4 regions of the Simplicispira sp. 125 genome follow, and region 1 is predicted to be linked to each of the others. Evidence: predicted binding sites of a transcription regulator. Region 1 holds the regulator's gene; each other region holds the start of a gene.
What was found. Region 1 encodes FNR, which switches genes on or off when oxygen is low (the NO sensors DNR and NnrR bind a similar motif). Its sites were predicted from a motif close to TTGATNNNNATCAA; they were not measured.

Region 1 (7,395 bases):
AAGACCCAATCCGCGCAGAATCTCGATCTGGGACTCTGAGGCAATGCGGAAGCTGCTGACGGGAAAAGGATGGCTCATCCAGTTCAGTCCGAGCTGGATGTACATACCAATACGCAATTGGTCTATGGCGATAGGTATGGCGGTGTTGTCATCCATTGCAGAGGTGCGTCGCGGAAAAGGCCCGTGAAAGGAATGCGCGCCCCATTATCAAGCCATCTGGAGATACTTTTGCTGACATCGCCCCAATGGCGCTTTTGCGCCACAAAAGGACTGAGATAACGCGGTTTCTATTACTGACAGATCAGCGACGGCCGGTATACCAGGTCCATCCACAAGGCCCAGCAGGCCACAGCCATCAACAAGAAACCCGCAAACCGGGTCCCCCAACTGGCGCGCAGGACATTCATGCGTACACGCAAGTGCTGCCACAGCCACGGGCCAGCCAACAACCACAAGCCGCTACCCACGCCAAACAGCGCCATGCTCAGCGCTCCCTGCCACGCGCCACCACTCAGGGCCGCCACCAGCAAGGCCGAATACAGCAGCCCGCAAGGCATCAAGGCCCATAGAAATCCGGTGACAAACACGCCTCCCGGCGCCTGCACCAATGGCCGGACACGATTCCACACGCTGCGTCCTGCCTGCTCCACCCATGCCGGCTGGCGTGCCTGCAGCACCATCATCAGGCCCCAGGCGAGCACGGCCACATGCATGAACGTCCAGACCGGGCGCAACGCTGCCGTGTGTTGCGTCATCCACGCCAGACTCTGCATGGCCATGGCAGCCAACGCACCCACGGCCGCATAGCCTAATAATCGCCCGCTGTGGTATGCCACCAGTCTGCGGGCCAAACCGCCCGGGCGGGGCAGCCAATGCAGTGTATGTTCGGTCGCCTGGTCAGGCACCTGCGGCAGCGCCTGGCCGGTCACGACAGAGCACGGCGCGGCGCACATGGCAAGACAATGAGGCCCGCCTGCGAGCCCCATGAGCAACGCAGTCGAGGCCAAGGAAGCCAACATGGGGTTTAGATGATGCGGGAAAACCGCGCTCTGTTCTTGTCGGCTTGCAGATACCGGTCAAACACCATGGCAATGCCCCGCACAAAGTACCAACCCATTGCCGTCACTTCGATGCCCTCAGGACCCAGGACAACAAGGCCTTGCCCCTCCATCTCCTTCAACTGCTCCAACTCGGTGGCAAAGTAAGTGCGAAAGTCAATCAGCCAGGATTGCTCCATGGGTTCAAAAAGCAATTCTCCCTGGCACATCAAAGCCATGATGACGGCACGGCGCACCAGGTCGTCGCGCGTCAGCGCCAGGCCGCGTACCACCGGCAGGTGGCCCTGGTTGAGCCGATCGTAATAGTCGTCCAGGGTTTTGGCGTTCTGGCTATAGGTAGCGCCCACGCGGCCAATTGCAGAAACCCCCAGGGCAATCAGGTCGCAGTCGGGCTGCGTGCTGTAACCCTGGAAGTTGCGGTGCAGACGCCCCTGGCGCTTGGCGATGGCCAGCGCATCGTCCGGCAGTGCGAAATGGTCCATGCCCACATAAACATAGCCCGCTGCGCTGAATGCCTCCAGCGAACGCGACAGCATCGACACCTTGGCCGATGCCATGGGCAGGTCTGCCCACACAATGCGCCGTTGCGGCTTGAAGCGCTCGGGCAAATGGGCGTAGGCATACAGCGCAATGCGGTCGGGGCGCAACTCGGCTACCTGCGCCAGCGTGCGGTCGAATGAATCAGGGGTTTGCTTGGGCAAGCCGTAAATCAGGTCGACGTTGATGGAATCAAAGCCAATGGAGCGCGCCGACTCGACCAGGGAAAAAACCTGCTCCTTGGGCTGGATGCGGTGCACGGCTTTCTGCACTTCAGGGTCGAAATCCTGCACACCGAAGCTCAGGCGGTTGAATCCCAGTTCGTGCAGCAGGGCCAGCCGATCTGCATCCACGGTACGGGGGTCGACCTCGATCGAATACTCACCGCCGGGCACCAAAGTGAAATGGTTGCGCAGCATGCCCATGAGGTCACGCAGCCCCTCATCGGAGAGAAAGGTGGGCGTGCCGCCACCCAAGTGGATCTGGCTGACCACCTGGCCCACGCCGCAGTGCGCCGTGTGTAACTCAATCTCGCGGTTCAAATAGCGCAGATACACATCAGCACGATCATGGTGCTTGGTAATGATCTTGTTGCAGGCGCAGTAATAGCACAGCGACTCGCAAAACGGGATGTGAACGTACACCGACAAGGGCAAGGCCTTGCCCACGGCGCTTTGCCTGCGCTGCTGCAGGGCCAGCACGTATTCGTCCTCACCGAAGGCATCAACAAAGCGGTCAGCGGTGGGGTACGAGGTGTAACGGGGTCCCGATACATCAAACCGGGTGAGCAATTCAGGGGTTACAACAGTCATTTAGGTTCCTAGCTGGCTTTTCTAATGTGCCCCAGATTAGCGGCTCGAATCTTGATTTTGGTCAAGCACCTGTTGGAGCTACTGGCTCTGTTCTGGCAAAAATGCAGAATGGGTGATAATTTGACTTATGTCAGCCCCAACCCGCATCTCCATCGTCCCCGCATCCCATGCCGACGAGTCGTCGGGCGCTCTGTCTGAAACCGGACAGGTACCCGTTCACATGACACCCCAGGCGTTCAAGGTTGCGTGTTCGAACTGCAATTTGCGTGAATTGTGCATGCCGGTGGGTCTGAACGACGAACAACTCAAGCGCATTGACGATGTCGTGGCGGTACGGCGAAAGATCAAGCGTGGCACCACGCTGTTCCGCAATGGCGAACAGTTCACCTCGCTGTTTGCCATCCGCACAGGCTTCTTCAAGACCTGCGTAGCGACCGAGGACGGGCGCGACCAGGTCACAGGCTTTCAAATGGCCGGCGAGATCATCGGCCTGGACGGCATCGTCAACGACCACCATACCTGCGATGCAGTGGCCCTCGAAGACGCCGAAGTCTGCGTCATGCCCTTCGACCGCATTGAAGAACTGTCGCGCGAAGTCAACGCCCTGCAGCACCACGTGCACAAAATCATGAGCCGCGAGATCGTGCGTGAGCACGGCGTCATGTTGCTGCTGGGCAGCATGCGCGCTGAAGAGCGATTGGCCGCCTTTTTGCTCAACCTGGTGCAGCGCCTGCATGCACGCGGGTTCTCGCAGTCAGAGTTGGTGCTGCGCATGACGCGCGAAGAAATCGGCAGCTACCTGGGCCTGAAACTTGAGACCGTGAGCCGCACTTTCTCAAAATTTGTGGAAGAAGGCATTGTCGAGGTCAAGCAGCGCCATGTGCGTATTTTGAGCCCCGATGCCCTCAAACGCATCGTCAATAGCCAGCAAGCCTGTCACTAGCGCGCCCACAAAAGCGCCGCCATCGCAATGCTGCAACATGGCGAAGCAAAAAAACCCTGAACCCGCTTGGAAAGCCGATTTTTTACCAGTAGCATTCCGTATGCCAGTGGAAAAGCAGGTTTTCGCTGGTGCATTGACCCATCCCAACAAGGAAATTCCCAACATGGCAACTGCAAAAAAAGCCCCGGCCACACCAGCCGCTGCTGCCAAGACCGCTGCTCCCGCCAAGAAGCGCACCCCTAACGCCGCGTTCATGAAAGCCCTGACGCCCAGCCCCGCCCTGGCGGCTGTCGTGGGTGCAGCACCGCTGCCACGCACCGAGGTCATCAGCAAGCTGTGGGTCTACATCAAGGCCAACAACCTGCAGGACGCCGCCAACAAACGCATGATCAATGCCGATGCCAAGCTCAAGGAAATCTTTGGCAAACCCCAGGTGTCCATGTTCGAAATGGCCGGCCTGATTGGCAAGCACGTGAAATAACGAGCGACTGCGCTCCCCAAAGCCGGCTTTGCCGGCTTTTTTTCGTCTGTTTGATCTGATCCTGTGGCGAAAATACATCAACACGAATGATAATGACTATCGTTTGATTTAACATCCTTGTGCGCGATACCCGCACAGCCACGCCTTTGCCAGCCACTGCCTAGCGCTCCACCTTGGCGACACCTTCTGCGGTGTCCATTGCATTTCCAACCAACGGAGGCCACTTTGGCAAAGAAACCCACGCAGCAGCGTTCCGCAACGCTTTTGCACAACGCATATTCCCCTGCTGCTGAAAAGGCCCTGATTCCGCTGGGCGCACTGATGCTCGCAGCGTCCATGAGCAGTTGGGCCCAAACCACCGATAACGCGGCCACCCTGTCCACGGTGACCGTGAAAGACACGGCGGAGATCCAGAGCAAGGACACCGTGCGGGTGAAGAAAACTACCGTGGGCAAGGGAAATCAGGACATCCGCGACATCCCGCAATCGGTCACCGTATTCACCGAAAAGTTGATGAACGACCGCAACCAGGATGACTTCCGCGAAGTGCTGCGCACCACGGCGGGCGTGACCTTCCAGTCCGGCGAAACGGGTGAAGAAGACGTGCGCCTGCGCGGGTTCTCGCTCGGCCAGGCGGGGGACATCTACACCGATGGCATGAAGGATGCTCCACTGTACGAACGCGACACCTTCAACCTCGACCGCGTCGAAGTGCTCAAGGGCTCGGCCTCCATGTTGTTTGGCAAGGGCTCGACCGGCGGCGTGGTCAACCAGGTCAACAAGGCGCCTTTGCTGATCGACCAGCACGAAGTCTCGTACACCCTGGGCACCGGCAAGGAAAACCGCCTCACCGGTGACTTCAACTTCAAGACCGGCGAGAACGCCGCACTGCGCCTCAACGCCCTGGTACACGACTCCGACAACGACGGTGCCAAGCAGGACAAGCGCGGCATAGCGCCGACGTTTGCCTGGGGGATCGGCACGCGCGATGAGTTTTCTATCGGCCTGTACGCCTTGGATGTCAAAGGCCGCCCCAGCTACAACAGCCCGTGGATCAACGACAACGGCAAGATCGTGCCCACACTTCCGGCAAAAAACTACTACGGCCTGGCCAGCGACCACCTCAACACCTCGTCGCAGTACGTCACGCTGGGCCACATTCACCGCTTTGGCGACGGTGGCGAGCTGCAGACGCGCCTGCGCCACGGCAAGTATGAGCGCGACCTGCTGGCCAGCGTAATCCGCTTTGGCACGCCCATCACCGCTCTCGACCAGATCAACGCCAGCACGCCGCTGACGCGCACCTCCAAAGGCCGCATCGGCGACAGCACGATGACGCAGCTGCAAAGCGACTACACCCACTCGTTCAATTGGGGTGGCAAGAAGCACGACATCCTGGCCGGCGTGGATTACTACCACGACGACGCCAACCGCAACTCGAGCTATGCCAACGCAGCGGGCAATTCGTCGGCCACCAACGGCCTGGGCACGACCGTGGGCACGCCCAACAACGGAGCCTGGGCACCCGATATGCGCGCTCCGGTGGCCTATAACACCTTCAAGGCACAGAATATTGGCCTGTACCTGCAAGACACGATGTCGCTGAACTCGACCATCAAGCTGGTCGGCGGCCTGCGCTACGACCAGTTCAAGGCCTCGTACCGCAACGCGAACGGCTCTTTGAGCGATGAAACCTCGGACGGCTTGTGGAGCCCCCGTGTGGGCGTGCTGTTCCAACCCGATGAACTGGCGTCTTACTACGTGTCGTACGGCTCCTCGTTCAACACCTCGGCCGACACCTACCAATTCGGCAGTGTGAACGCCAATACCGGTTCACTGGCCGACACACCGCCCGAAAAAAGCCGCAACTTTGAGATCGGCGGCAAGTGGGAACTGTTCGAGCGCCGCGCCCTGCTGGGCGTGGCCGCTTTCTACAGCGAAAAATTCAACGAGCGCAACACCGACCCCGACAACCCTGGTTACCTGCTCTCGGGCAAGCGCCACGCCACCGGCATGGAGTTCAACCTGGCGGGTCGCATTTCGCCGAAGTGGGAGATCTTCTGGAACCACACCTGGATTCCCAGCGCAAAAATCGACAAAAGCACTACGGTGCTCGCCGCCAACGGCGGTGGCGCACAGGTGCAGGGCGATCGCCCGGGCCTGACGCCCAAGCACAGCGGCAGCCTCTGGAGCACCTACGCGGTGACGCCCAAAGTGCGCGTAGGCGGCGGCCTGACCTACCGTGGCGCACAAAACCCCGAAGGCTCGCGCGCCATGGAGGCCAGCAGCTTTGTCACGGCCGATGCGATGGTCGAATACAGCTTTGATGACAAAACCTCCCTCAAGCTGAACGTCCAGAACCTGACCAACAAGCTCTATGCCGATGCGCTGTACCGCGGCTTCTACGCCCCTGGCGCCCCGCGCTCGGTGCAACTGGTGCTCAAGACGCGCTTCTAAGTCCCTGCCTGCCTGCTGCATCCACCATGTTCCTGCATCTCAAAAACATTCTCACCCCCCAAGAGGTCGCCACTGCCCGCAGCCTGCTCGGCGACGATGCTCCTTGGGTGGATGGACGCAGCAGCGCAGGGGCGCAGGCCCTGGCGCACAAGCGCAACGAGCAACTCGCGCAGGACAGCACCCAGACGCAGCAACTGCGCGCCCTGGTGCTGTCTGCATTGCAGCGCGATGCCGTGTTCTTTTCTGCCGCGCTGCCCAAAAAAATATTCAACCCGCTGTTCAACCGCTACCGCGGCGAAAGCAACTTCTACGGCGCCCATGTGGACGGTGCCGTACTGCGCTCCAAGGTACCCGACCAATGGGTACGCAGCGACATTTCCTGCACCCTGTTCCTCACCGACCCGCAGGACTACGACGGCGGCGAGCTGCTCATCCAGCACCCGCAGGGCGAGCGCGTCGTGCGGCTGCCTGCAGGCGACATGGTGCTCTACCCCAGCTCCACGGTGCACCAGGTCACGCCCGTCACGCGGGGTGCCCGCGTAGCCAGCTTTTTCTGGATCGAAAGCATGGTGCGCTCGACCGAGCAACGCCAGTTGCTGTTCGACATGGACATGGATTTGCTCAAGCTGCGCAGCGCCATCGGCGAGAGCGCGCCCGCCGTCGTCGGGCTGACGGGCACCTACCACAACCTGCTGCGCATGTGGGCTGATGCCTGACTTAAAAACAATAGCTGCTTGCGCTTGATGGTATTGCCCTAGAGGCCATTTTGACTAAAACTTTTTCACTGCAGCGCCAGCCTATTCCAGAAGACACCGTGGCCCTGGCCGACTACGCGCAGCATGCACGCCAGCGCCTGGACGATCCCGCCTGGGCCTATTTCAGCGGCGGCGCTGCGGACGAAATCACACTGCGCGCCAACCGCAGCGCCTGGGACGGGCTCACCCTGCAGCCGCGCATACTGCGCTCTCTTGCCGGCGGCCACACCCGCACCACCCTGCTGGGGCGCACGCTGGCCCACCCCATTTTGTTGGCCCCGGTGGCCTACCAGCGGCTGGCCCACCCCGACGGAGAACGGGCCAGCGCCTATGCGGCCGCTGCGCTGGGTGC
Region 2 (7,395 bases), 630 kb from region 1:
TGCTGGTGGATGCCGTCGGCGCGCGCTACCGGCCCACCGGGGTGCTCAGGCGGCTGCGCAATTTGGACATTCCTTGTGCGTCGTTTTTGCGGCCCTCGATTACGCGCTTGCTCTCGCATGTCAACCTGCGCAACCACCGCAAGATTCTGGTAGTCGATGGTGAAGTGGGTTTTACCGGCGGCATGAACATTAGCGCCAACCACTGGTTCAGCACCCAGCCATCCACCCCCGTGCACTGCCTGCATTTCGAGGTGCGCGGCCCGGTGGTGACCGACATGCAGCGCGCCTTTGCGACCGACTGGGCCTTCACCACGCGCGAGCGCCTGCAAGGTGCGCCCTGGTTTGCACCGCCCGTGCCCCGCGGGTCGCTGCTGGCGCGCGGTGTCACCGACGGGCCCGATGCCGACATCGACCACATGCGCCAGGTCATCCTGGGCTCGCTGGCTGCGGCCCGCCAGCGGGTGCGCATTGTCACGCCGTATTTTCTACCCGACGAAGTGGTGCTGAGCACGCTGCAGACCACGGCGCTGCGGGGTGTGGCGGTCGATATTGTGCTGCCCGCACGCAGCAACCTGCCGCTGCTCGACTGGGCCATGCGGCCGCAGTGCGACGAGCTGCTGGCAGCGGGTTGCCGAATCCATCTGACCCCGCCACCGTTTGATCACGGCAAGCTCTTTGTGGTGGATGACGACTGGGCGTTGATCGGTTCGACCAATTGGGATGCGCGCAGCCTGCGGCTGAACTTTGAATACAACCTCGAGTGCTACGACGAGGCACTGGTGGCCGCGCTCGACCCGTTGATTGATGGGCGCATTGCCCAGGCCACACTGCTCGACGCCGACACCCTGGCCCGCCAGAGCCTGCCTGCGCGCTTGCGCAACCGCTTGGTGTGGTTGTTGTCACCCTATCTTTGATGCTATCTAATAAATAGCTGTTAGCGCTTATGCAGTAAGCGTTACAGACTGTTTTCATTGAAATTCTTGGGCAAGCGATCTTGCTGGCATCGCTCTCCCGTGTCGTTGCTTTTAACCGACACCACGCTCTTCGACCCGGTGATAACTTTGCGTCCCTCACCCGATCACCAAGGAGCCAAAATGCCCAAAACCCTGATTGAACCCTTCCGCATCAAAAGTGTGGAACCCATTCGCATGACCAGCCGCGCCGAGCGCGAGAACATGCTGACAGCGGCCAAACTCAACGTCTTCAAACTGCGCGCCGAAGACGTGCTGATCGACTGGCTGACCGATTCGGGCACGGGTGCCATGTCCAGCCGCCAATGGGGCGCCATCATGGAAGGGGATGAAAGCTACGCCGGGGCGCGCAGCTTTTACCGGCTGGAAAAAACCATCCAGGACATCACCGGCATGCAGCACTTCGTGCCCACGCACCAGGGCCGTGCGGCCGAGAAAGTGCTGTTCACGGCAGTGTGCAAAAAAGGCGACCTGGTGCCCAACAACTGCCACTTTGACACCACGCGGGCCAATCTCGAATATTTGGGGATCGAGGCGGTAGACCTTGTCATTCCCGAGGGCCTGCAACCCGCGTTGATCTACCCCTTCAAGGGCAACATCGACCTGGAGCGGGTCGAAGCGGTGCTGCAAAAGGAGGGTGCGCGCATTCCGTTTGGCATGCTCACCGTCACCAACAACACGGGCGGCGGCCAGCCAGTGTCGATGGCCAACATCCGCGCATATTCCAAGCTGCTCAAGAAGTACGGCAAGCCCTTCATCATGGACGTGTGCCGTTTTTCGGAAAACGCCATGTTCATCAAGATGCGCGAGCCGGGCTACGAGAACACCCCCATCCGCGAGATTGTGCAAGAAATGTTCTCGTACTGCGACGGTGCCACCATGAGCGCCAAGAAAGACGCCATGGTCAACATCGGCGGCTTCATCGTGCTGCGCAGCAGCGAATGGATGGACGGCGTGCGCAATGGCCTGATCATGATGGAAGGTTTCCCCACCTACGGCGGTCTGGCCGGGCGCGACCTCGAAGCCATGGCTGTGGGCCTGGAGGAGGGCATGGACGAGGACTATCTGCGCTACCGATTGCGCACTGCCGAATACTTGGGCGAGCGCCTGGAGGCGGCCGGCGTGGGCTTTGTCAAGCCCACCGGCGGCCATGCTGTCTATATCGACGCCAAAACGGTGTTGCCCGGTATGCCGGTGGAGCATTACCCGGCCTGGGCGCTGTGCAACGCGCTGTACCTGGAGGGGGGCATACGCGGTGTCGAGATTGGCTCGGTGATGTTCGGCAAGCGCCTGCCCGATGGCCAGGAGACGTACCACAGCATGGAGCTGGTGCGCCTGGCGTTCCCACGCCGCATGTACACCCAGTCGCATTTCGACTATGCGGCCGAGGTGATTGCCGAGGTGAAAGAGAAGGCATCCAGCATCCGCGGCGTAAAAATCACCAAGCAGCCGCAGTTCCTGCGCCATTTCACTTGTGAGTGCGAATGGGTTTGAGCGCTGCTCCTCAAGGGATGAACGGGGCCTTCATAATCCCATCCCCCATCACCCCTTGAAGGATTTCCATGGCCGGAGCCAGTTTGCTCACTTTGCTCGACGATATTGCCGCGATTCTGGATGACGTGGCCGCCATGACCAAGGTGGCCGCCCATAAAAGCACGGCTGTGATGGACGATGTAGCCACCATGACCAAGGTGGCCACGCAGAAGACGGCGGGTGTGTTGGGCGACGATTTGGCGCTCAACGCCCAGCAGGTCACCGGTGTGCGCGCCGAGCGGGAACTGCCTGTGGTCTGGGCCGTGGCCAAGGGGTCGCTGGTGAACAAGGCGATTTTGGTCCCGGCGGCGCTGGCTATCAGCGCCTTTTTGCCCTCGCTCATCACACCCTTGCTCATGCTGGGTGGCGCCTATCTGTGCTTTGAGGGGGTCGAGAAGCTGGCCCACAAGTTTCTGCACGCCAAAGAGGACGCTGTAGGCACTGCCCAGCACCTGCAGGCCAATGCCAATCCGGCCGTGGACCTGGTGGCCTTCGAAAAGGAAAAAATCAAGGGTGCGGTGCGGACTGACTTCATTCTTTCGGCCGAAATCATCGTGATTGCCTTGGGTACCGTGGCGGCGGCCAGTTTCTCGCAGCAAGTGGCGGTGCTGGTGGGCATTGCCCTCTTGATGACCGTGGGCGTCTATGGTCTGGTCGGCGGCATCGTCAAGCTCGATGACCTGGGGCTGTGGCTCAGCGGCAAGGCCAGTGGGGCTGCGCAGGCGTTGGGCCGGGGTTTTCTCGCCATGGCGCCGTGGTTGATGAAGTTTCTTTCGGTGGCCGGCACGGCGGCCATGTTTCTGGTGGGGGGCGGCATTCTGGTGCACGGCATTCCCTGGGTGCACCACGCCGTCGAGGCTGCGGGGGCGGCTGTGGGGCACGGTGCCATGGGCGGGCTGTGGCAGGCGCTTGCGACCAATCTGCTCAATGCGCTGGCAGGTCTGGCGGCGGGCGGGGTGGTGCTGGCAGGCGTGTTGCTGGTGCAGCGGCTGCGCAAACCGGGCGGCGTCTCCCGCTGAGTGTTCTCTTTACTGCTGAAGTTGCGGGTAAACCCTTGTTTTTGATTTGGGGCAAAGATGGCCTTACTAAATATAGGCCTAATGGCGTTGCGGGTATTTCCCCGTGCCAATTCCCGAGTCGAGCATGAAAAAGAATCTTCTGGCGGTCGCTGTTGTGTGTGCCCTGAGCGCCGGTACTGCATTGGCGCAGCAGGCCGAAGGCCCCTGGATGGTGCGCGTGCGTGCGCTGCACCTGGACAGCGCCAACAAGGACACCACAGGCCTGAACCTGTCGGTCAACAACAAATGGATGCCCGACGTCGATGTGAGCTATTTCTTCAGCCCGAACCTGGCGGCGGAACTGGTGCTTTCGGTGCCGCAAAAACACACGCTGCGCTCGGGCGCCACGGACATCGGTTCACTCAAGCACCTGCCACCCACGCTGCTGCTGCAATACCACCACGATATGGGCGGCTTCAAGCCTTACGTGGGGGCTGGCGTGAACTACACACGCTTTAGCAGCGTGCGCGCGCCCGCAGGCGTAGACATTGACCGCAACAGCTTTGGAGCGGCGCTGCAGGTGGGTGTGGATATTCCGCTGCAAAAAAATCTCTACCTGAACCTGGATCTGAAGAAGGTGTACATCGGCACCGACGTCAGTGCGGGCGGAGTCAAGGTGGGCAGCTTCAAGGTCGATCCCGTGCTGTTCGGCGTGGGCCTGGGCTGGCGTTTCTGATCACACAGCGCATAGGGTGCAAGGCCGGTTTCCCCCGGCCTTTTTTTGTGGGCGGTGTTTTGTGGGGCGAAGGCCTACAGCGCAGATTGCAGTAGCCCGGCACAATGGGCTGGCGAATCTGCGGCCCCTTGCGCGGGGTAGCAGGTGCTTCTTTCTGCCAGCGGCCACGCCGAGAAAGCCCCCTCCGTTCATGCAAGAGCCCCGCCATGCCGAGATCATTGAAGGCCTGCGCCGCACCCCCGCCTGCATTTCTCCCAAATACTTTTACGACGAGCGCGGCTCCCGGCTGTTCGAAGCCATCACGCGCCTGCCCGAGTACTACCCGACACGCACCGAACACGCCATCCTGCAAGCGTCGGGCGCTGATATTGCCCGTGCCATCGGCCAGGGCTGCACGCTGATCGAGCCGGGCGCGGGCAGCTGTGCCAAGGCGGCCGTGCTGTGCGGGCTGATTGCACCGCGCTGCTTCGTGGGTGTCGATATTTCGGCCAACTACCTGACAGGGGCCGTGCAACGGCTGGGAGCGTGCTTTCCGGGCATGGACGCCCGTGCGCTGGGGGGCGACATCACGCGGGGGATTGATCTGCCAGGCGATTTACCTGCCGCGCCGCGCCTGGTCTTCTACCCTGGCTCGTCGATTGGCAACTTTGACCCGCCCGGTGCGCTGGCCTTGCTGCGCCAGATGCGCGCACTGGCGGGGGATGATGGCGGGCTGCTCATCGGTATCGACCTGCCCAAGGAGGTGGCGGTGCTCGAAGCCGCCTACGATGACGCACAGGGCGTGACGGCGCAGTTCAACCTCAACGTGCTGGCACATGTGAACCGCCTGATCGGCAGCGACTTCGAGGCCAATGACTGGCAGCACCGCGCCTTCTTCAATGCCGCAGAGTCGCGCATCGAGATGCACCTGGAGGCCTGCACGCCCGTTGTCGTGCGCTGGCCCGGTGGAGAGCGGGCCTTTGCAGCGGGCGAGCGCATCCATACCGAAAACAGCTACAAATACCCGCTGGCCCCGTTTTGTGAAATGCTCGCGCACGCCGGTTTTGCACGCACCCGCGCGTGGACGGATGCGCGCCAGTGGTTTGCCCTGGTACACGCCCAAGCATGAGAAAGGATGCCGCCATGACCGACCTGGGTTCCCGCTTCTCAGCGGTGCGTACGCACACGGCGTTGCTCGCAGCGCCACTGTCTGCCGAGGACTGCTGCGTCCAGTCCATGCCCGACGCCAGCCCCGTCAAATGGCATCTGGCACACACCACCTGGTTCTTCGAGACCTTTGTGCTCGAGCCGAATGAGCCGGGGTTTGAGCCTTTCCGCCCAGCATTTCGGGTGCTGTTCAACTCCTACTACAACGGCGTGGGCGCCAAGCACCCGCGCCCGCAGCGCGGCCTGCTCACCCGGCCGGCGCTCTCGGACGTGCTGGCCTACCGTGCCAACGTGGAGCAGCGCCTACAGGCCTTGCTGGCGCGGCAAGGGGACAACGCCGCGCTGCAGGCCTTGGTAGAACTGGGGCTGCAGCACGAGCAGCAACACCAGGAACTGCTGCTCACCGACGTGCTGCACCTGTTCTCAGGCAACCCCTTGGCCCCGGCCTACCGCGATGCGCCGCCACCTGTTGCCGCGCCTGCGCAGGTGCAGGACTGGCTGGAGTTTGCGGGGGGGCTGTGCGAGATAGGGCACGGGGGGCGCGGTTTTTCGTTCGACAACGAGCTGCCGCGCCACACCACCTACCTTGCACCCTACGCCCTGGGCACCCGGCTGGTGAACCAGGCCGAGTTTGCGGCCTTCATTACCGACGGCGGCTACCGCAGGCCCGGGCTTTGGTTGGCCGAGGGCTGGGACTGGCTGGCAGCGCAGCACATCGAGCACCCTTTGTACTGGCGCCATGCGCCGGGTGGCGGCTGGACGGTGTTTGGCCTGCACGGCGAACAGCCGCTCATCCCGCAGGCCCCGGTAGCGCATCTGTCGTACTTTGAAGCCGACGCCTACGCGCGCTGGGCTGGTGCCCGTCTGCCCACCGAAGCCGAGTGGGAGGTGGCCGCCGCGCCGCTGGCGCCTGCCTTGCTGGCCCCTGCCGACGCACTGCGTGCCCGGATCGAGCCGCAGGCCGCACCGGGCAGTGGCCTGCGTGAACTGTGGGGCGAGGCCTGGCAGTGGACGCAGTCGAGCTATGCGCCGTACCCCGGGTTTCGCGCCGCCGAAGGGGCGGTGGGCGAATACAACGGCAAGTTCATGGTGAACCAATACGTGCTGCGTGGCAGCGCATGCGCCACGCCGCCGGGGCATGCCCGGCTCACGTACCGCAACTTCTTTCCCGCCACGGCCCGCTGGCAGTTCAGTGGTGTGCGCCTGGCGCGGGATCTGTGATTCGCTATTTATTTGAGAGCTGTAGGCGCTTTATCTATAAGCGCCAGAGGCGATTTTTGCTATAAATAGCAATCAGGCCAGCACCACCCGGTTGCGCCCCGTGGCCTTGGCCTGGTAGAGCGCTTGGTCGGCCGCCGCCACCAGGCTTTCGGGTGCTTGGCCTGCCTGGGCGACGCGCGCACAGACGCCGACACTGAGTGTGACGCAGCCGCCCGGTGTGGTGGGATGGGGCAGCGCCAGGGTCGCCAGCGCCTGCTGGACTTGCAGCACCACGGCCTGCATCTGCGCGGCCGTGGTGCTGGGGGCGATGATGGCAAATTCCTCCCCGCCATAGCGCGCCACCAGGTCGGTGCTGCGCACTGCGCAATGTGCCAGCACGCCCGCCACGCTGCGCAGGCAGTCGTCGCCTGCCAGGTGGCCGTACTGGTCGTTGTAGGCCTTGAACCAGTCGATGTCGAGCATGGCCAGCGCAAGCGGTTCGCCGCTGCGCAGCGAGCGCGCCCATTCGCTCGCCAGTACTTCGTCAAACCGGCGCCGGTTGGCGATGCCTGTGAGGCCGTCGGTGCGGCTCAGGGATTCGAGTCGGCTGTTGGCCGCTTCGAGGGCCACAGTGCGTTCGGCCACGCGCGCCTCCAGGCGTTGCTCGTTGCCCCTGAGCGTGTCGATCAGCGTCTTCTGCGTGGCAAGCAGTTGTGCCTGCATGTCTGCTCGCTCGCGGCGCATCTGGTTGAAGCGATCGGCCAGGGCCAGCGCCAGCAAGATCATTTCCAGCGCCGATCCAAACTGCATG
Region 3 (7,395 bases), 3.0 Mb from region 1:
ATAGGGCCAGGGTGCGGCGTTGCAGGGGGAGTCGGCTCATGGCACGCTCCGAATACCGCGTTGGTAAATGGCAAACACACGCGGCGCATCGCGGCGGATGCGTTCTACGTCGCCGGACAGCATCGATTGCATGACCAGGCCCTGGATGGTGCCGATGAACAGCGTGGCTGCGGCTTCGGTGTCCAGATCGGGGTCGATCTGGCCCTGTGCCTTGCCCTGCGCGAACAATTGCTGCAGGCGCTCGCCGTAGCGCCCCAGCAGCGTACGCACCATGCGCCGTGGCAGGCTGTCGCCAGTGCGCTGGAGTTCGCCAAACATCATGCGCGGTACGCCAGGATGCTCGGCGATGAAACCGGCGTGGGCCAGAAACATGGCTTCGAGCGCCGCCAGGGGCGTGGGGGCATCTTGTGCAGCCCGCTCCACACGGGCCAGCAACTGCTCAGCCACCCACTCCATCACGGCTTGCAAGATGGCGTCCTTGGAGGGGAAGTGCCGGAACAGCGCGCCTTGCGTCAAATGCATGTGGCTGGCGATGGCGCTGGTGGTGATGTCGCTGGGGTTCTGCGTGGCGGCCAGTTGCACGACCGCCTCCACGGTGGCGGCGCGGCGCTCGTCCGCAGGCAGGGGCTTGGCACGGGTGGACATGGATCAGATTTGTTTGATAGTAAGTAATTGATTACTATCTTAAGAGATGTATTTGTTGATAGGCAAGCATTTTGGGAAGCCCTTGCGTTCGTCAGGGTTGGGGGTTCAGGGTTCTGTGTGCGGCTATACGCATCCAGAAAGAGGCCGCTGCCACCTAGAATGGGCTGAGGAGCGTGGACGTGCGGGTGGCGTTTCTGCCCGGGGGTCGTTGAAAGGCAACAACATGGGTCTGGGTGCCCGCTGCAAGGCGTGGGTCAATGGGGTGCTGGGGAGCGATCCACACATGCGCATCCGCATGTCTATGGCGGCTGTAGCGTCGTTTTTGATGTTGGCCTGCGCCGCCTTGCTCAACTTCCTGGCACTGGCCGGGCTGGCACGCCCCGACGGCGTGCGCTGGTGGACACTGGTCACCGTGACGGTACTGGTCGCTGTGCTGGTGTTGATCCGCAGTGGTTGGTCGCTGCGACTGCCCGACCCAGCGCTGACGCAGTTTCAGATCCGTTATGCCCTGGCTTCGAATGCGGTGGGGTATGTCATCCTGGGCGAGGCGCGGGGCATCACGCCGGTCATTCTGTCGCTGATTCTGATGTTCGGTATCTTCGGAATGTCGATCCGGCAGATGACCATCAATATGCTGTTTGCACTGCTGAGCTTTGGCGCTGCCATTGCCGTGGTGTTCTGGCTGGGTCTGGCGGGCAATCCCTGGGTGGAGATGGCCTATGCCGTGATGGTCTTTCTGGTGCTCGTGGGAAGCACTTTCATTGCCATCCGCATGCAGCACATCCGGCGTCGCCTGACGGAGCAAAAGAACGCACTGACCGTAGCGCTCGAGCAGATCGGCCACCTGGCGACGCACGACGAACTCACGGGTTTGATTAACCGCCGCCGCATGACCGAGTTGATGGAGGCCGAGCGACAGCGCTGCGAGCGCGGCCGCCGCCCGCTTGCGCTGGCGCTCCTGGATCTGGACCACTTCAAGCTGGTCAATGACCGCCATGGCCACGCGGCAGGCGACGAGGTGCTACGAGCGTTTGTGGCCTGTGTGCAAGGCGTTTTGCGCAGCACCGATGTGCTGGCGCGTTGGGGCGGTGAGGAATTCATACTGATGCTGTACGACACCGACGCACGTGGCGCTGCCCATCTGCTGGAGCGGGTGCGCACCAGCGTGGAGGCGATGGAGGTGACCGTAGGCGCTCGCACGCTCAGCGTTACGGTTTCCGCAGGGCTGGCGTTGGGCGAGCCGGGAGAAGCCGTCGAACGCACCCTGGAGCGTGCTGACCAGGCCCTGTACCGCGCCAAGGAAAAAGGGCGCAACCAGGTGGTGTACGACGGCGAAGCACACGAGGAAACAGCGCGAACCGTGGTGGGGCACCGGCCTTATATATAAAAATGGCCTTTAGAGCTTATCAGTAAAGCGCCATAAGCTATAAAAATTATAGCTTATCAGCGAATCCGCGGCACAGCCTGCATCTGCTCTGGCGTCGTAAACCATGCGGCGCTTTCACCCATCCGGGCCCGCGCCTGGGCGATTTCGTGCCGTGCCACGCTGCGCAAATGCACTTCATCCGGCCCATCCATCAGATGCAGTGCCCGGCCCCAGCTCCAGAATTGCGCCAGCGGGGTGTCGGGTGAGAGGCCCATGGCACCAAAGACCTGCATGGCACGGTCGACCACACGGCTTTGCAGGCGTGCGGCCACGACCTTGATGGCTGCGACCTGGGCGCGTGTCGCCGCGGCGTCCACCGCGCTACCCTGGTCGAGCAGCCAGGCCGTGTGCAGCACCAGCAAGCGCGCCTGGTTGATCTCGATGCGCGACTCGGCCAGCCAGTCCTGCACGTTGGAAAACTCAGATTCATAGCGGCCGAACATCTGGCGCTCCAGCGTGCGCTCGGCGGCCAGTTGCAAGGCCAGCTCACACTGGCCAATCGTGCGCATGCAATGGTGCACACGCCCGGGCCCCAGGCGCGCCTGCGCCATCGCAAAACCCGCTCCCCATTCGCCCAACAATGATTCCTGCGGTACACGAACGCTCTGCAGCAGAATTTCGCAATGCCCTTCAGGAGCGTGGTGGTGCAGCACGGGAATATTGCGCAGTACCTGCACGCCCGGGGTATCGAGCGGCACCAGCACCATGCTGTGGCGACGGTGGGCGCCGTTGCCTTCGTCGGTGTCTTCCTCGGCATTGCGGCACATCACAATCAGCAGCCTGCAGTGCGGGTGCGCCGCACCGGTAATGAACCATTTGCGGCCGCTTACCACCAGGCCATCGCCCTCGCGCCGAACGGTCGTCTGCAGGTTGGTGGGGTCAGACGACGCGACATCCGGCTCGCTCATCGCAAACGCCGAGCGGATCTCGCCGTGAAGCAGGGGAAGCAGCCATTGGGCCCGCTGCGCATCGCTCGCGAAACGGTGGAGCAATTCCATGTTGCCGGTGTCGGGTGCGCTGCAGTTGAAGACCTCTGATGCCCACGGCAGGCGGCCCATGCACTCGGCCAGGGGCGCATAGTCCAGGTTGGACAGGCGCGTGCCCGGGTCCTGCGGGCGCAGGCCGGGCAAAAACAGGTTCCATAGCCCTTCTTCGCGTGCCAGCGCCTTCAGGTCATCGAGGAAGGGGGGAGGGAAGACTCCGTCCTGCACAGAACGGTGCCATGCTGCGTTGTGTGGCAACAGGTAACGCCGCACGAAGGCGTCAAGGCGCTGGTGCAGATCCTGTGCGCGGGGGGATGGGGCAAAGTCCATACGGCATTGTGGGCGGCCGCGGCGCCGTCGTCACAACGCAGGCGACAGCGGGTGCTGGCGCACCAGCACGGGAATGCTCAACAGCACGGCAAGCAACACCGCTGCCGCCATGTTGTGCGCCAGCGCCACGCCCAGCGGGAGACCCAGGGTCACCAAAGCCACGCCCAGTGCCCACTGTAGTGCCAGCACTGCCAGAAGCCATAGAGCGACGGCGCGCAGCCCATTGCGCCAGGCCGCAACCGCCAGCGGAAACAAAACCGCCACGACCACCAGTCCACCCATGCGGTGCAGCAGGTGCACCCAGGCTCCTGCCGGGTTATGCGGCAATGCGGCACCGACCTGAGGTTCCTGCCATGGGTTGAAGGCGCCCCAGGTGCCTGCATCCAGGTCGCAGCCGGTCAAGCCCGCGCAACTCAGCCCGGCTTGTCCGGCACTGACCAGCCCGCCCAGCGCCACCTGCACCAGCAGGAGGGCCGCGCCCCACCAGGCCCAGCGTGCCAGGCGCGAAGGCGTGCCACCCGGTGCGGTGACGGTGTTGCTGGCCAGCGCCATCTGCACGCTCAAGGCGAACATGGCAAACCCGCCCAGCAGGTTGCCCAGGGTGACCGCAGGCATGCGGGCTTGTGCCGTCCAGCGCCCGAGCACGGCCAGGAACAGTGCCAGCACCAACAGCCCCAGCGCCAGCCGTCCCTGGGACCACAACACCGGCTTTGACGCCAGCGCCGCCATCACCATGACCAGGACAAGCAGCAGCGCCGTCGAGGCAATGACCCGGTGCGCAAGCCGTGCATTGGCGATGGCGGGATCCGCTGCTGGCAGGGGCGGTTCGCCCTGCTGCTGTGCGCGCAGTGATTGCCCGTAGCACTGCGGCCAGGGCTCGCAGCCCAGGCCCGCTTTGGACAGGCGGATATACGCACTCAGGCTGGTGATGGCCAGTACCAGCGCGGCACAGACCCAGGCCATGCGCTGCAGTAACCGTCGCCGTCGAATTGCTGGAGCTGCTGTGATGGGCTGATCAGAAGAGGTCATGTGGTGAGAAACCATAACAGCGCGAGATACAAACGCACCAAATGAAATCAGGTGCCGATTTGGAAAGAAATAAATCAGAGTACGGGAAAACCCGGATGGCGCACGAAAACTGCGATTAAAAGCACCCGAATATTCAAAAACCAAGCGTTTACCCTTACCCGGGGCCTCTTAACTATTGATTGAAATCATGTTTAAGTCGGAGTAGTCGATAAAAAATGTCAGGTACTGTCCGCTTTACCAAGGAGAAGACATGAGCCAGCACGACGACGAGAGCGAAAAAGTTCCGCTTATGCAACAGCTATTGGACAACCCGTTCCTATTGCTGTTTTTAGGTGTGATGATTCCCATGATCGTATATTCGCTCTGGGGCGTTATCGATATTTTGACCATTCCGGTGGCTAAATAAGGGAGCAACGCACATGAGCGCCATTCTTCCCCCCTCAGAGCGGTTGTGGTGGAAACACCCGCTGGACCGTCTCGAAGCCGTCTGGATCGTGATCGCCTTCATCTGGTGCATGGTCATGTTTTTCATGATGGTTTTCTGGCACGTCTACGGTAAGCAGAACCTTGCGACCGAGACCTACAAAACCACGCCGGAAAAGTTCACCGTCTCGACCCAGGCCATGGTGGACAAATACACCGTTCGTACGGAAACCGACCAGAACATTCCTGTAGTGCACCCGCCTGAGGGCAGTGACATTTACCTGATTGGTCGCCTGTGGAACTGGTGGCCGATTCTGGAATTGGAAAAAAACAAATCCTACAAGCTGCACCTGACCTCGTTGGACTACAACCACGGTTTCTCGCTGCAACCCACCAATATCAACATCCAGGTGGTGCCGGGATATGAGCATGTGATCAAGGTCACGCCCAACGAGTCCGGCACTTTTTCCATTGTCTGCAACGAATTCTGCGGTATCAACCACCACACCATGGTGGGCCGCATGTACGTGAAGTAGCAGGAGCAAGGACATGACTGCAACCACTTACCGTACCTGCCCGCGTTCGGGCCTGCAATTCGAATCCCAGGCTGAAAAGCTGATGATCGCCAACGCCGTCGCCGCTGTCGTGGCGCTACTCGTGGGCGGCCTTCTGGCCATTGGCGTGGTGCTGACCCGTTGGCCTGCCGTGCATTGGCTGGCGGCCGACACCTTCTACATGGTGCTCACCGCCCACGGCATCGACATGCTGATCTTCTGGATCATCTTCTTCGAGGTCGCGGTCCTGTACTTCGCCTCTTCCACGCTGTTGCGATGCCGCATTGCCACACCCAAGATCGCCTGGGCAGGCTTTGCGCTGATGCTCATCGGCGCAGTGATGAACAACCTCACGGTGTTCCAGGGTGGCTCCAGCGTGATGATGACGTCCTACGTACCCATGATGGCATCGTCCTGGTTTTACCTGGGGCTCATCCTGTTCGCCGTGGGTGCTCTGGTGGCCTGCTTTGTGTTCTTTGGAACGCTGGTGGTCGCCAAACGCGAAAAAACCTACGAAGGCTCGGTGCCCCTGGTGACCTTTGGCGCCATTACGGCCGCCATCATTGCAGTGTTCACCATCGTTTCGGGTGCCATCATCCTGATTCCCACCTACCTGATGGCCATTGGTCTGGTCAATGAAGTGGATCCGCTGATCTATCGCACCATCTGGTGGGCCTTTGGCCACTCGTCGCAGCAGATCAACGTGGCAGCGCACATTTCGATCTGGTACGCCGTGGCGGCCATCGCCTTCGGTGCCAAGCCCATGTCTGAGCGCGTGAGCCGTGGCGCCTTCCTGCTGTACATCCTGTTCCTGCAGCTCGCCAGTGCCCACCACCTGCTGGCCGACCCCGGCATCAGCACCGAGTGGAAAGTGGTGAACACCAGCTACTTCATGTACTTCGCCGTGCTGGCCTCGATGATCCACGCGCTGTCCATCCCGGGCGCCATGGAAGTCGCGCAGCGTGCCAAAGGCTACAACAAAGGCCTGTTCGAGTGGCTGCGCAAGGCACCGTGGGGTAACCCGGCTTTCTCGGGTGTGTTCATATCGCTCGTCGGCTTTGGTTTCCTGGGCGGCATCTCCGGCGTGATGATGGGCACGGAACAGCTCAACCTGCTGATCCACAACACCATCTACGTGCCAGGCCATTTCCACGCCACGGTGGTGATTGGTACCACGCTAACCTTCATGGCCCTGACGTACTTCCTGATTCCGGTGCTGTTCCGCCGCGAGATGATCTCGCCCGGTCTGGCCAAGATCCAGCCGTACCTCTTCGGCTTCTCGATGTACTTCTTCTGCCTCGTGATGATGGGCGCCGGTACGCTGGGTGTGTCCCGCCGGCACTGGGACATGGCCTTCAGCGGCGCAGCCCTGGCCTATGAATGGCCCGGCGCGGCGTATCTGATGATGGGCCTGGTCGGCATCGGGGGTATTGCAGCCATCGTGGGCGGCGGCATCTACATCTATGTCACGGTCGGCTCCATTCTGTGGGGCAAGAAGCTCGATACCGGCGTCGTGAGCCCCAAGTTCACCCCGGTGGGTCGCGCAGCGCCTACCGCCGCCGCGCAAACCTACGGCTCGGCAGGGTTCGTGGCCCCTGGCACCTTCGTGCTGGCCATGTTCTTCCTTGTGTCCTTCGTGCTGTACTACTTCATCAACTGGAAGTACCTGGGCCAGCTCTGGGGCCTGAGCTAAACGGGACACTGCGCCATGCACACCACCACGCTCCATCCCGCCGGGCGCAGTGCAGCGCAGTTGACGCGCGACGTCATCTCGCTGTTCAAGCTGCGCATCGGTGTGCTGATCATGATTACGGCGCTTGTGGGCATGGCGGTCTCGCCAGGCCCGGCACCTGGCCTGGCACAGGTGCTCGTGCTGGCGCTGTCGGTGCTGGTCGCATCCGCCAGCGCGGGTGCGTTCAACCAGTATGTCGAGCACGAGAGTGATCGCCTGATGGCGCGCACGCGCAAGCGTGCGTTTGTCACGGGTGCACTGCCCCACCATCCT
Region 4 (7,395 bases), 2.1 Mb from region 1:
CGCCGAATCGCCCGCCGCTGGTGTGACCGAGGTGCACGAGATGAAGATGGAAGGCGATGTCATGAAAATGCGTGCTGTTCCTTCCCTGGAACTGCCCGCAGGCAAGGCTGTGGAGCTCAAGCCCGGCGGCTACCACGTCATGCTGATGGATTTGAAGGCCCCGCTGGCCAAGGGCGCGACAGTGCCCCTGACCCTGGTGTTCAAGGATGCCCAGGGCGCTGAGAGTCAAATGCAGCTGCAGCTGCCCGTGGCGGCACAGGCCCCTGGGGCCGCCGCCGGCCATGGCATGGGCATGAAGCACTGAGCCTGGATGCCGGTCGCTGCGCGCGCAAGGGCATGGTGTTTGCAACATGCCCTTTCGCACCGGGTCGCCGTTGGAGTAAGCTGCGGGCATCCTTGTTCACATCCAACCCAGCGGAGCGGCCATGAGCGACACATCAACCACCGGTTTCGGTAAATTCGTGCCAGGTTTTGACTTTCTGCAGAACCTTGCCAAGGGCGCATCCAGCAATATTCCGCAGATGCCCAATCTGTCCAGCTGGGTCGCGCCGACCATCAACGTTGAAGAGCTGGAAAAGCGGGTCGATGAACTCAAGGCCGTGCAGTTTTGGCTGGAGCAAAATTCACGCGCGCTGGCGGCCACTATCCAGGCCCTGGAGGTGCAGAAGATGACCCTGGCCACGCTCAAGGGCATGAACTTCAGCATGGGCGACGTGGCCAACGCTTTCAAACTCAAAACGGCCGATACCGTGATGGATGGCGTGCACAAAGCCGGTGAAACCCTGGCCAGCGCGGCCCAGGCTGTCTCGGGCGTGGCGCATCGTGTGTCCGATATGGCGGCGCCCGAACCGGCTGCCCATGCCGCACCCGCCAAGAAATCCAAAGCTGCCGCAGCACAGGCGGCGAGCATGGTCGACCCCATGCAGTGGTGGGGGGCACTCACACAGCAGTTCCAGCAAATTGCCACCGACGCCATGAAGGACGCCGCGAAGCAGACCGCCCTTGATACCACCCGCAACCTGGCGACAGGCCTGGCCAAGGAGGCTTTCCGTACAGCCACCGGCATGGCCGGTCAGATGGCGGCCAAGGGGGTGCAAAGCGCATCCCGCCGCGTGATGCCCGCCAAGGCGCAGAGCGCCGCACCGGCGCCTGCGCGCAAGGCAGCGCCCCGCAAGGCTGCAGCCAAAAAGACGACGGCGGCGAAGACCACCGCACGCCGACCCGCAGCCAAGAAGGCACGCTGACTGTGCCTGGCCTGCACACCATGCAGGCAGGCCCTGTGCAGTCCGCAACCCCATGAAGCTCTGTCCAACAGGTCACGCCACGCACCCGCAGTGGCGCATGGCAGCTGCATTGGCGCTGGCGCAGGTGCGCGCGCAGATGGCGCTGCCCGCCTACGCCAAGGCGCCTGCCTTGGGGCTGCTTTACATCACCGACCACTTCGCCGCACAGGCGCAGGAGTTGCTGAACTACCTGTCCGCCGAACTGCCGGAAATTACCGACTGGAGCGGCACCGTGGGCGTGGGTGTGTGCGCCAGCAATGCCGAATATTTTGACGAACCCGCCCTGGCGCTGATGCTGCTGGAATTGCCTTGCAACGAGTACCGGGTTTTCTCGGGCGTGGCCCCTTTGCCGCGCGCAGGCACCAGTGACTTCGTGGCGCACACGGCGCTGGTGCATGCCGATGGCCGCACGCCCGACGTGGCGGGCCTGATCGCCGAAATGGCGGAGCGCACCACCAGTGGCTATGTGTTCGGCGGTCTTTCGGCCAGCCGGGGCGCCAGCGTGCAGTTCGCCGTCGGCGGCAGTGGCAACCTGGCAGGGCACGGCGCTGCCGGCGGGGTGTTTGCCGGCGGGCTGTCGGGGGTCGCCTTCAGTGCTGATGTGCCCCTGCTCTCCCGTGTCACCCAGGGCTGCCAGCCCGTGGGGGCCACGCACCGTATCACGGCGGCCCAGGACAACGTGGTGCTGCAGCTCGATGGACAGCCTGCACTGGATGTGTTGCTGGACACATTGGAAGTGTCGCTCGATGGCGACCCGCAGCATGCGGTAGAGCGCGTGCGCCACACGCTGGCCGGGCTCATGGATGCCGATGGTGCGTCCCAGGCGGGGCGCACGGGCCACTTCGGCACCGACACCCGGGTACGGCACATCATTGGCCTGGATGGTGCGCGCCATGGCGTGGCACTGGCCGACCAGGTTGAGACGGGGATGCGCCTGGCCTTCTGCCAGCGCAATGTGGCGGCCGCCCGTGCCGACCTCATGCGCATTTGCGCCGAAATTCGCGAAGAACTGGCACCGCAGGAGTTAGAGCCCGTGTCCCTGAACGCCCCTGCGGATGCAGGCCTGGCACCGCTGCATGGGGCCTTGGGTGCCACTTCGCTGCCCCAGCCGGGCCGCCATATCACAGGGGCCATTTACGTGAGTTGTTCAGGGCGGGGCGGAGCGCATTTTGGGGCCCCGGGGGCTGAATTGCAGATTGTGCGCCACGCCCTGGGCGACGTGCCGCTGGTGGGTTTCTTTGCCGGGGGTGAGATTGCGCACCAGCATCTGTATGGCTACACCGGGGTGCTGACGGTGTTCTGCACGGGCTCCTCACCTTGAGAGCGACTCACAAAACTCCTCTGGCGTCGTTGTCGCGTCTTGTCGTACGACTCGTACTGCCTGCGACACAGTGCCTGGCCAGAACCGCTTCGCTGCGTTTTGTGATCCGCTCTTAGCTCCCCTCGGTGGGCAAGCCGTCTGCAGCCCATTCAGGCACGCCGCCGCGCAGCCAATACACCTTCTTGAAGCCCTTGCTGGCGGCGACCTTGGCGGCCTTGTACGACTTCCAGCATTCGGCTCCATTGCAGGCAAAAACCACGGGCTTGTCCTGGCTGCCCGCGGGCAGCTTGTCGAGCGCGCTGAAGTCGTCCTGCGCGGCATTGAAGGCAACGTCCTTCAGGCTTTTCTCGATATAGGCCGCCCACAGGGCGCCCTTGATACGGCGGGCCTTGAATTCCTTTTCCGTCCGGGTATCCACGAAGAGCGCGCCCTGCAGTTGCTGCGCCTCTTTGGCAGTGATCCGCTGCACCCCGGGCAGGCTGGAAGGCGTGAACAGACCCAGCTCGGCCACGCGCTGGTATTCGGCTGCGTCGGGTCGCAAGATCACCGGCGCCAGTCCCGCCTGGGTGCTGGCGCTGCCAAACCATTGGGCGAGCTTGGCGCGCACATCGGCTGGCAGGTCTTTTTTGACCACCACCGTAAAGCCGCCGGGCACAGGTTGGCTGGTGGCCAGCACTTTCGCGCTGCCGGGGTGGGCGGTGTTCCACTCAGCCCATTCATCGGCGCGCACCACGGTGGCATCGGTGGCGCCCAGCGTGATGGAGCTCAGTCCCGCCTGTGGGTGCTTCTCATGCTGCACGGTTTTGAGATCTTTGAAAGACAGCCCGGCTTCGTTGAGCATGCCCCGTGCCATGTAGGTGTAAATCGAATCCTGCTGCGGCAGGTACAACCTGCGTCCCTTCATGGCGCCAGTGTTGTCCACCTGTGGTGTGCTGACCAGCAGATATTGTTCAGACTTGTGCGTGGCGCCGATCAGCTCATACCCGCGCGGCAGTGTGGAGGCCGCCACCTGCGCAGGTCCGATGAACACGTCGTAACCCGCGCTGCGGGTGGCGCGCATCACATCGGCAAGATCTTCGCTGGTGGAAACGGTCGCCGTCAGCGAGGTGGCCTTGGACAGGCCTGACTCCATGGCGCTGCGAAGAATGGTGTGCGCCGCCTTGCGGGCCGTGGGTTCCACGGCCACGATGACCGTCAGTTGCGCGTGCACAAGCTGCGCGGCCAGCAGCAAGGCCAGGCTCGACAGAGAGTTGCGAGCAATGGATCGGAGGTTCATGGCTTTTCTCTAGCAGGGTAAAAAAACAGGCGTTACCGTGGCCGAAGCCGACAACTCTAAATGTGCTCCAGCCTAGCTTGCGAATAACGGATGTTTCCATTTTTCATTTAATTATTACAATTATTGACATTTGTCAATGTTTTGTTTTTTGCTTGAACAGTCCAGAATGGGCGCCAGCGCGCGGGCAGAAAAGCATTGCGCGTCTCTTTTTGTATTTCTCATATTCACCTCTTGCGAAGGAGCGCGCCATGAAATCCCCCCAGTCAATGCCTCGCCGCCACATGTTGGCCGGCAGTGCCGCCGCCCTTGGAACTTTGGGCCTGGCCAGCTGGACAACTGGCGCGCATGCTCAGGCCGCTGCGCCCAAACCTTTGCCCGCCTATGTCAGCTGGAAAGACCCCAAGGCGCTGATCGTGCACAGCAACAACACCATGGAAACGCGGCGTTCTTCGTTTGGCACCAGCGTGTTGACCCCGACAGACCAGTTGTATGTGCGTAATAACCTGCCGCCGCCGGATGCGTCCATTCTGGACAACCGGGATGCCTGGACCATCAGCATCGAAGGGGTGAAAACTCCACGCGAATTTACGCTGGCAGAACTCAAGACAATGGGTCTGGAAACGGTGGCTACGGTGCTGCAGTGCTCGGGCAACGGACGGGGGTTCTTCCCCAGCAAGCCCAGCGGTACGCAATGGACTGTGGGTGCTGCCGGCTGTGTGTTCTGGAGCGGCGTGCCCGTGCGTGCGGTAGTGGCCGCGCTGGGCGGGGTGGTGGATGGCGCGGTGTATCTCACCGGCACGGGCGGTGAAAAACTGCCTGAAGGCGTGGATCCGCTGACGGTACTCGTGGAGCGATCAGTGCCCGTCGCCGCTTTGGGCGACGCCATTTTGGCTTGGGAGCTCAATGGCGAGCCCATCCCTCTCGCCCATGGTGGTCCGCTGCGTCTGATCGTGCCGGGCTACCAGGGGGTGAACAACATCAAGTACATCAAGCGGCTGGCGCTGACCCCGCAGCAATCCCCGGCGCGCATCATGGCCAGCAGCTACCGGCTCTCGCCCCCCGGCACCAAGTCCAGTCCTGACCAGCGTTCGGTCTGGGAAATTGTGGTCAAGTCCTGGATCAATGGCCCCCTTTCCGAGCAAGGGCCTCTGAAGGCCGGTATGACCCAGATCCACGGTGTGGCGTTTGCCGGTACCCAGCCGCTACAAGGCGTGGAAGTCTCCGTCGACGGGGGCGCCACCTGGAGCCGGGCGCAGCTGATCGGCCCCGACCTGGGGCGTTTTGCCTGGCGCCAGTTCGTGCTGCCCGTGCGGTTGGCAGCAGGAACCCATGTGCTGGCCAGCCGGGCCACCGATGCGGCGGGCCACGCGCAGCCTGCCGAGCGCGAGGAAAACATCCGTGGCTACAACAACAACAGCTGGCGTGACCACGCTGTCACTGTGACGGTGGCCTGAAGTCATGCTGAACAAGTTTCCCTCGCGCCATGCAGGCCCTGCAGCCTGGCTGTTGTGTTCGTTTGCCATGGCTTTGCCGGTACCTGCCCTGGCGGATGACGCCGAGCTTGTGGCACGGGGGAAAGCCCTGTTCACCACCGTGAAACCCGCCTGCGCGGTCTGCCACACACTGGCTGCCGCAGGCTCTGAGGGGCAGGTGGGCCCCGTACTGGATGAGCTCAAACCAGATGCGGCCCGTGTGCTGCAGGCTTTGCAGTCTGGCCTGGGTGTCATGCCGTCTTATGCGGAGCAGCTCAGTGAAACGGACATGCGGGCCCTTGCCGCCTTTGTCTCCCACTCCACGGGTGGGGCCCCCCTGGCGCGCTGATTTTTCCGTTCGGGCAGAGTCGTTTTTTGGATGTGGGCTGTAGCACTGCGAAGGCAGTGTCACCTGTCCCATCATCACTGAGTTCGTTCGCCTGTTTGCGGTATTTACCCGCCAGGTGCTGTGCGGGCTGCTGTCCGGTTGCTGTGAATCAATAAAGCGATGCACATCGTGCAGCGCATTGCCGGATGCCGTCGGATGAAAGGGCAGGCAGACGCCTGGGCGCATATGCAACTGGTTTATAGTAACAAGTTGTGTGGCGCCAAGGATGGGCTCTGGACTGCTGCGCTTTTCGCGCGGTGGACAGTAATCCAGCCGCCATCTGGGTTACGCGCCCTGATGGGCTGTGGTGCAGCGCCTACCGGCACTGCCCGCTACCGCCTTTCCACCGGTACTTACCATGTCCTTATTGCATCGATTGAGCCTGGCCCAGAAATTCATGATCCTGGGCCTGTTGGCCTTGGTGATGGTGATCTTCCCTGCCGCGCTGTACTTGCGGCTGGCTTTTCAGGGTGCCGCCCTGGCCGAGCGTCAGGTGCAGGGCGCGCAGGTGCTGGTGGAGATCAATGGTGTGATCCAGTCCAGCCAGAAGCACCGCGGAATGTCCGCTGGCATGCTGGGAGGCAACGCGCAGCTGGAGCAGCAGCGTCCGGCAGTAGCCAGCGTGCTGGCTCAGGGCTACGACAAGGTGGATAAGGCTCTGGCATCGAACCGTGCAGCGCAGCCAACCGTTGCGCAATGGGCAGAGCGCCGCAAGGAGTGGACTGCCTTGGAGCAAAAGGTCGCCGCCAAGCAAATGCCGGCCCCTGAAAGCACCCGATTGCACACCGCATTGATCGACCAGTTGTTTTTGGTGGGCGAAGGTGTTCTCGATGGATCAGGCCTGTCGTTGGATTCCCACTTCGATACCCACATGCTGACACAGGTGGCGTTGGTCAAGGCCATGGTGCTGACAGAGCATATGGGGTTGATGCGTGCGCGGGGTGCCATGTATCTGGCGCAAGGCACGCTGCCGCCCGAAGGCCAGGCCACGCTGCAAGCCGGTTTGCGGCAGATTGACCAGGTGCAGGCGGACCTGCAGCGCCACTTGGCCAAGGCTGGCGGCGACAACGCCGTATTCCGTAAGGCTCTGGAGGGTCCTGCCCGTGCGCTGAACGAGCAGATCGGAGCGACGCTCAAAATGACCCGGGAGGGCCTGGTTGACGCGCAAACCATCACGCTGACACCCACAGCCTATTTCGACGACTTCACCCGCACCATCGACGCCATCTACAGCTTTAACGATGGCGCGGTTCGTCTGCTCAATCTGACCCTGCAGGATCGCAAAAACCAGGCACAGCAGCTGGCTTACGGCATGGTGGCGCTGCTGGGGCTGGGTGTGTTGGGGGCTGCGGCGCTGGCGCTGGCGTTTGTGCGCAGCATTACGCGCCCGGTCCAGGATGCGGTACGGCTGGCGCAGGCGGTTGCGGCGGGCGACTTGACGACCGCGGTCGAGGTGCAGGGCACGAACGAGATTGCGAGCCTGATGAATGCCCTGGTCGAAATGCAGGTGCAGCTCTCCGGCGTGGTGGGGCAGGTGCGAGAGGGTGCCCAGGCAGTGGCGAGCGCCAGCGTACAGATTGCACAAGGAAACCACGACCTGGCGTCGCGCACCGAGAGCCAGGCCAGTTCGCTGGAAGAGACAGCGGCTTCCATGG

Region 2: C8D04_RS04455 (OmpW family outer membrane protein) is a predicted target of FNR. The motif match lies at 3,565-3,578, and genes of this name have one in related genera.
Region 3: C8D04_RS15450 (COX15/CtaA family protein) is a predicted target of FNR. The motif match lies at 4,589-4,602, and genes of this name have one in related genera.
Region 4: C8D04_RS11470 (sulfite oxidase) is a predicted target of FNR. The motif match lies at 4,004-4,017, and genes of this name have one in related genera.

The regions. Positions count from the first base shown of each region.
Region 1 covers NZ_QEKM01000001.1:339,342-346,736, reverse strand. The annotation lists gene C8D04_RS01660 (HD domain-containing phosphohydrolase) at 1-156, opposite strand, end outside; gene C8D04_RS01655 (sulfite exporter TauE/SafE family protein) at 291-1,019, opposite strand; gene hemN (oxygen-independent coproporphyrinogen III oxidase) at 1,025-2,407, opposite strand; gene fnr (fumarate/nitrate reduction transcriptional regulator Fnr) at 2,628-3,350, shown strand; gene C8D04_RS19170 (SWIB/MDM2 domain-containing protein) at 3,514-3,831, shown strand; gene C8D04_RS01635 (TonB-dependent siderophore receptor) at 4,168-6,288, shown strand; gene C8D04_RS01630 (Fe2+-dependent dioxygenase) at 6,315-7,004, shown strand; gene C8D04_RS01625 (alpha-hydroxy acid oxidase) at 7,055-7,395, shown strand, end outside.
Region 2 covers NZ_QEKM01000001.1:964,924-972,318, forward strand. The annotation lists gene C8D04_RS04440 (phospholipase D-like domain-containing protein) at 1-914, shown strand, start outside; gene C8D04_RS04445 (tryptophanase) at 1,095-2,465, shown strand; gene C8D04_RS04450 (DUF808 domain-containing protein) at 2,534-3,523, shown strand; gene C8D04_RS04455 (OmpW family outer membrane protein) at 3,648-4,238, shown strand; gene egtD (L-histidine N(alpha)-methyltransferase) at 4,429-5,346, shown strand; gene egtB (ergothioneine biosynthesis protein EgtB) at 5,343-6,605, shown strand; gene C8D04_RS04470 (diguanylate cyclase) at 6,678-7,395, opposite strand, start outside.
Region 3 covers NZ_QEKM01000001.1:3,307,658-3,315,052, forward strand. The annotation lists gene C8D04_RS15430 (efflux RND transporter periplasmic adaptor subunit) at 1-40, opposite strand, end outside; gene C8D04_RS15435 (TetR/AcrR family transcriptional regulator) at 37-645, opposite strand; gene C8D04_RS15440 (GGDEF domain-containing protein) at 869-2,032, shown strand; gene C8D04_RS15445 (acyl-CoA dehydrogenase family protein) at 2,089-3,384, opposite strand; gene C8D04_RS15450 (COX15/CtaA family protein) at 3,415-4,413, opposite strand; gene C8D04_RS18755 (hypothetical protein) at 4,664-4,819, shown strand; gene C8D04_RS15455 (cytochrome C oxidase subunit II) at 4,833-5,372, shown strand; gene C8D04_RS15460 (cbb3-type cytochrome c oxidase subunit I) at 5,386-7,083, shown strand; gene cyoE (heme o synthase) at 7,099-7,395, shown strand, end outside.
Region 4 covers NZ_QEKM01000001.1:2,450,171-2,457,565, reverse strand. The annotation lists gene C8D04_RS11490 (copper chaperone PCu(A)C) at 1-304, shown strand, start outside; gene C8D04_RS11485 (PhaM family polyhydroxyalkanoate granule multifunctional regulatory protein) at 426-1,244, shown strand; gene C8D04_RS11480 (FIST N-terminal domain-containing protein) at 1,297-2,604, shown strand; gene C8D04_RS11475 (rhodanese-like domain-containing protein) at 2,717-3,880, opposite strand; gene C8D04_RS11470 (sulfite oxidase) at 4,129-5,334, shown strand; gene C8D04_RS11465 (c-type cytochrome) at 5,402-5,701, shown strand; gene C8D04_RS19125 (methyl-accepting chemotaxis protein) at 6,099-7,395, shown strand, end outside.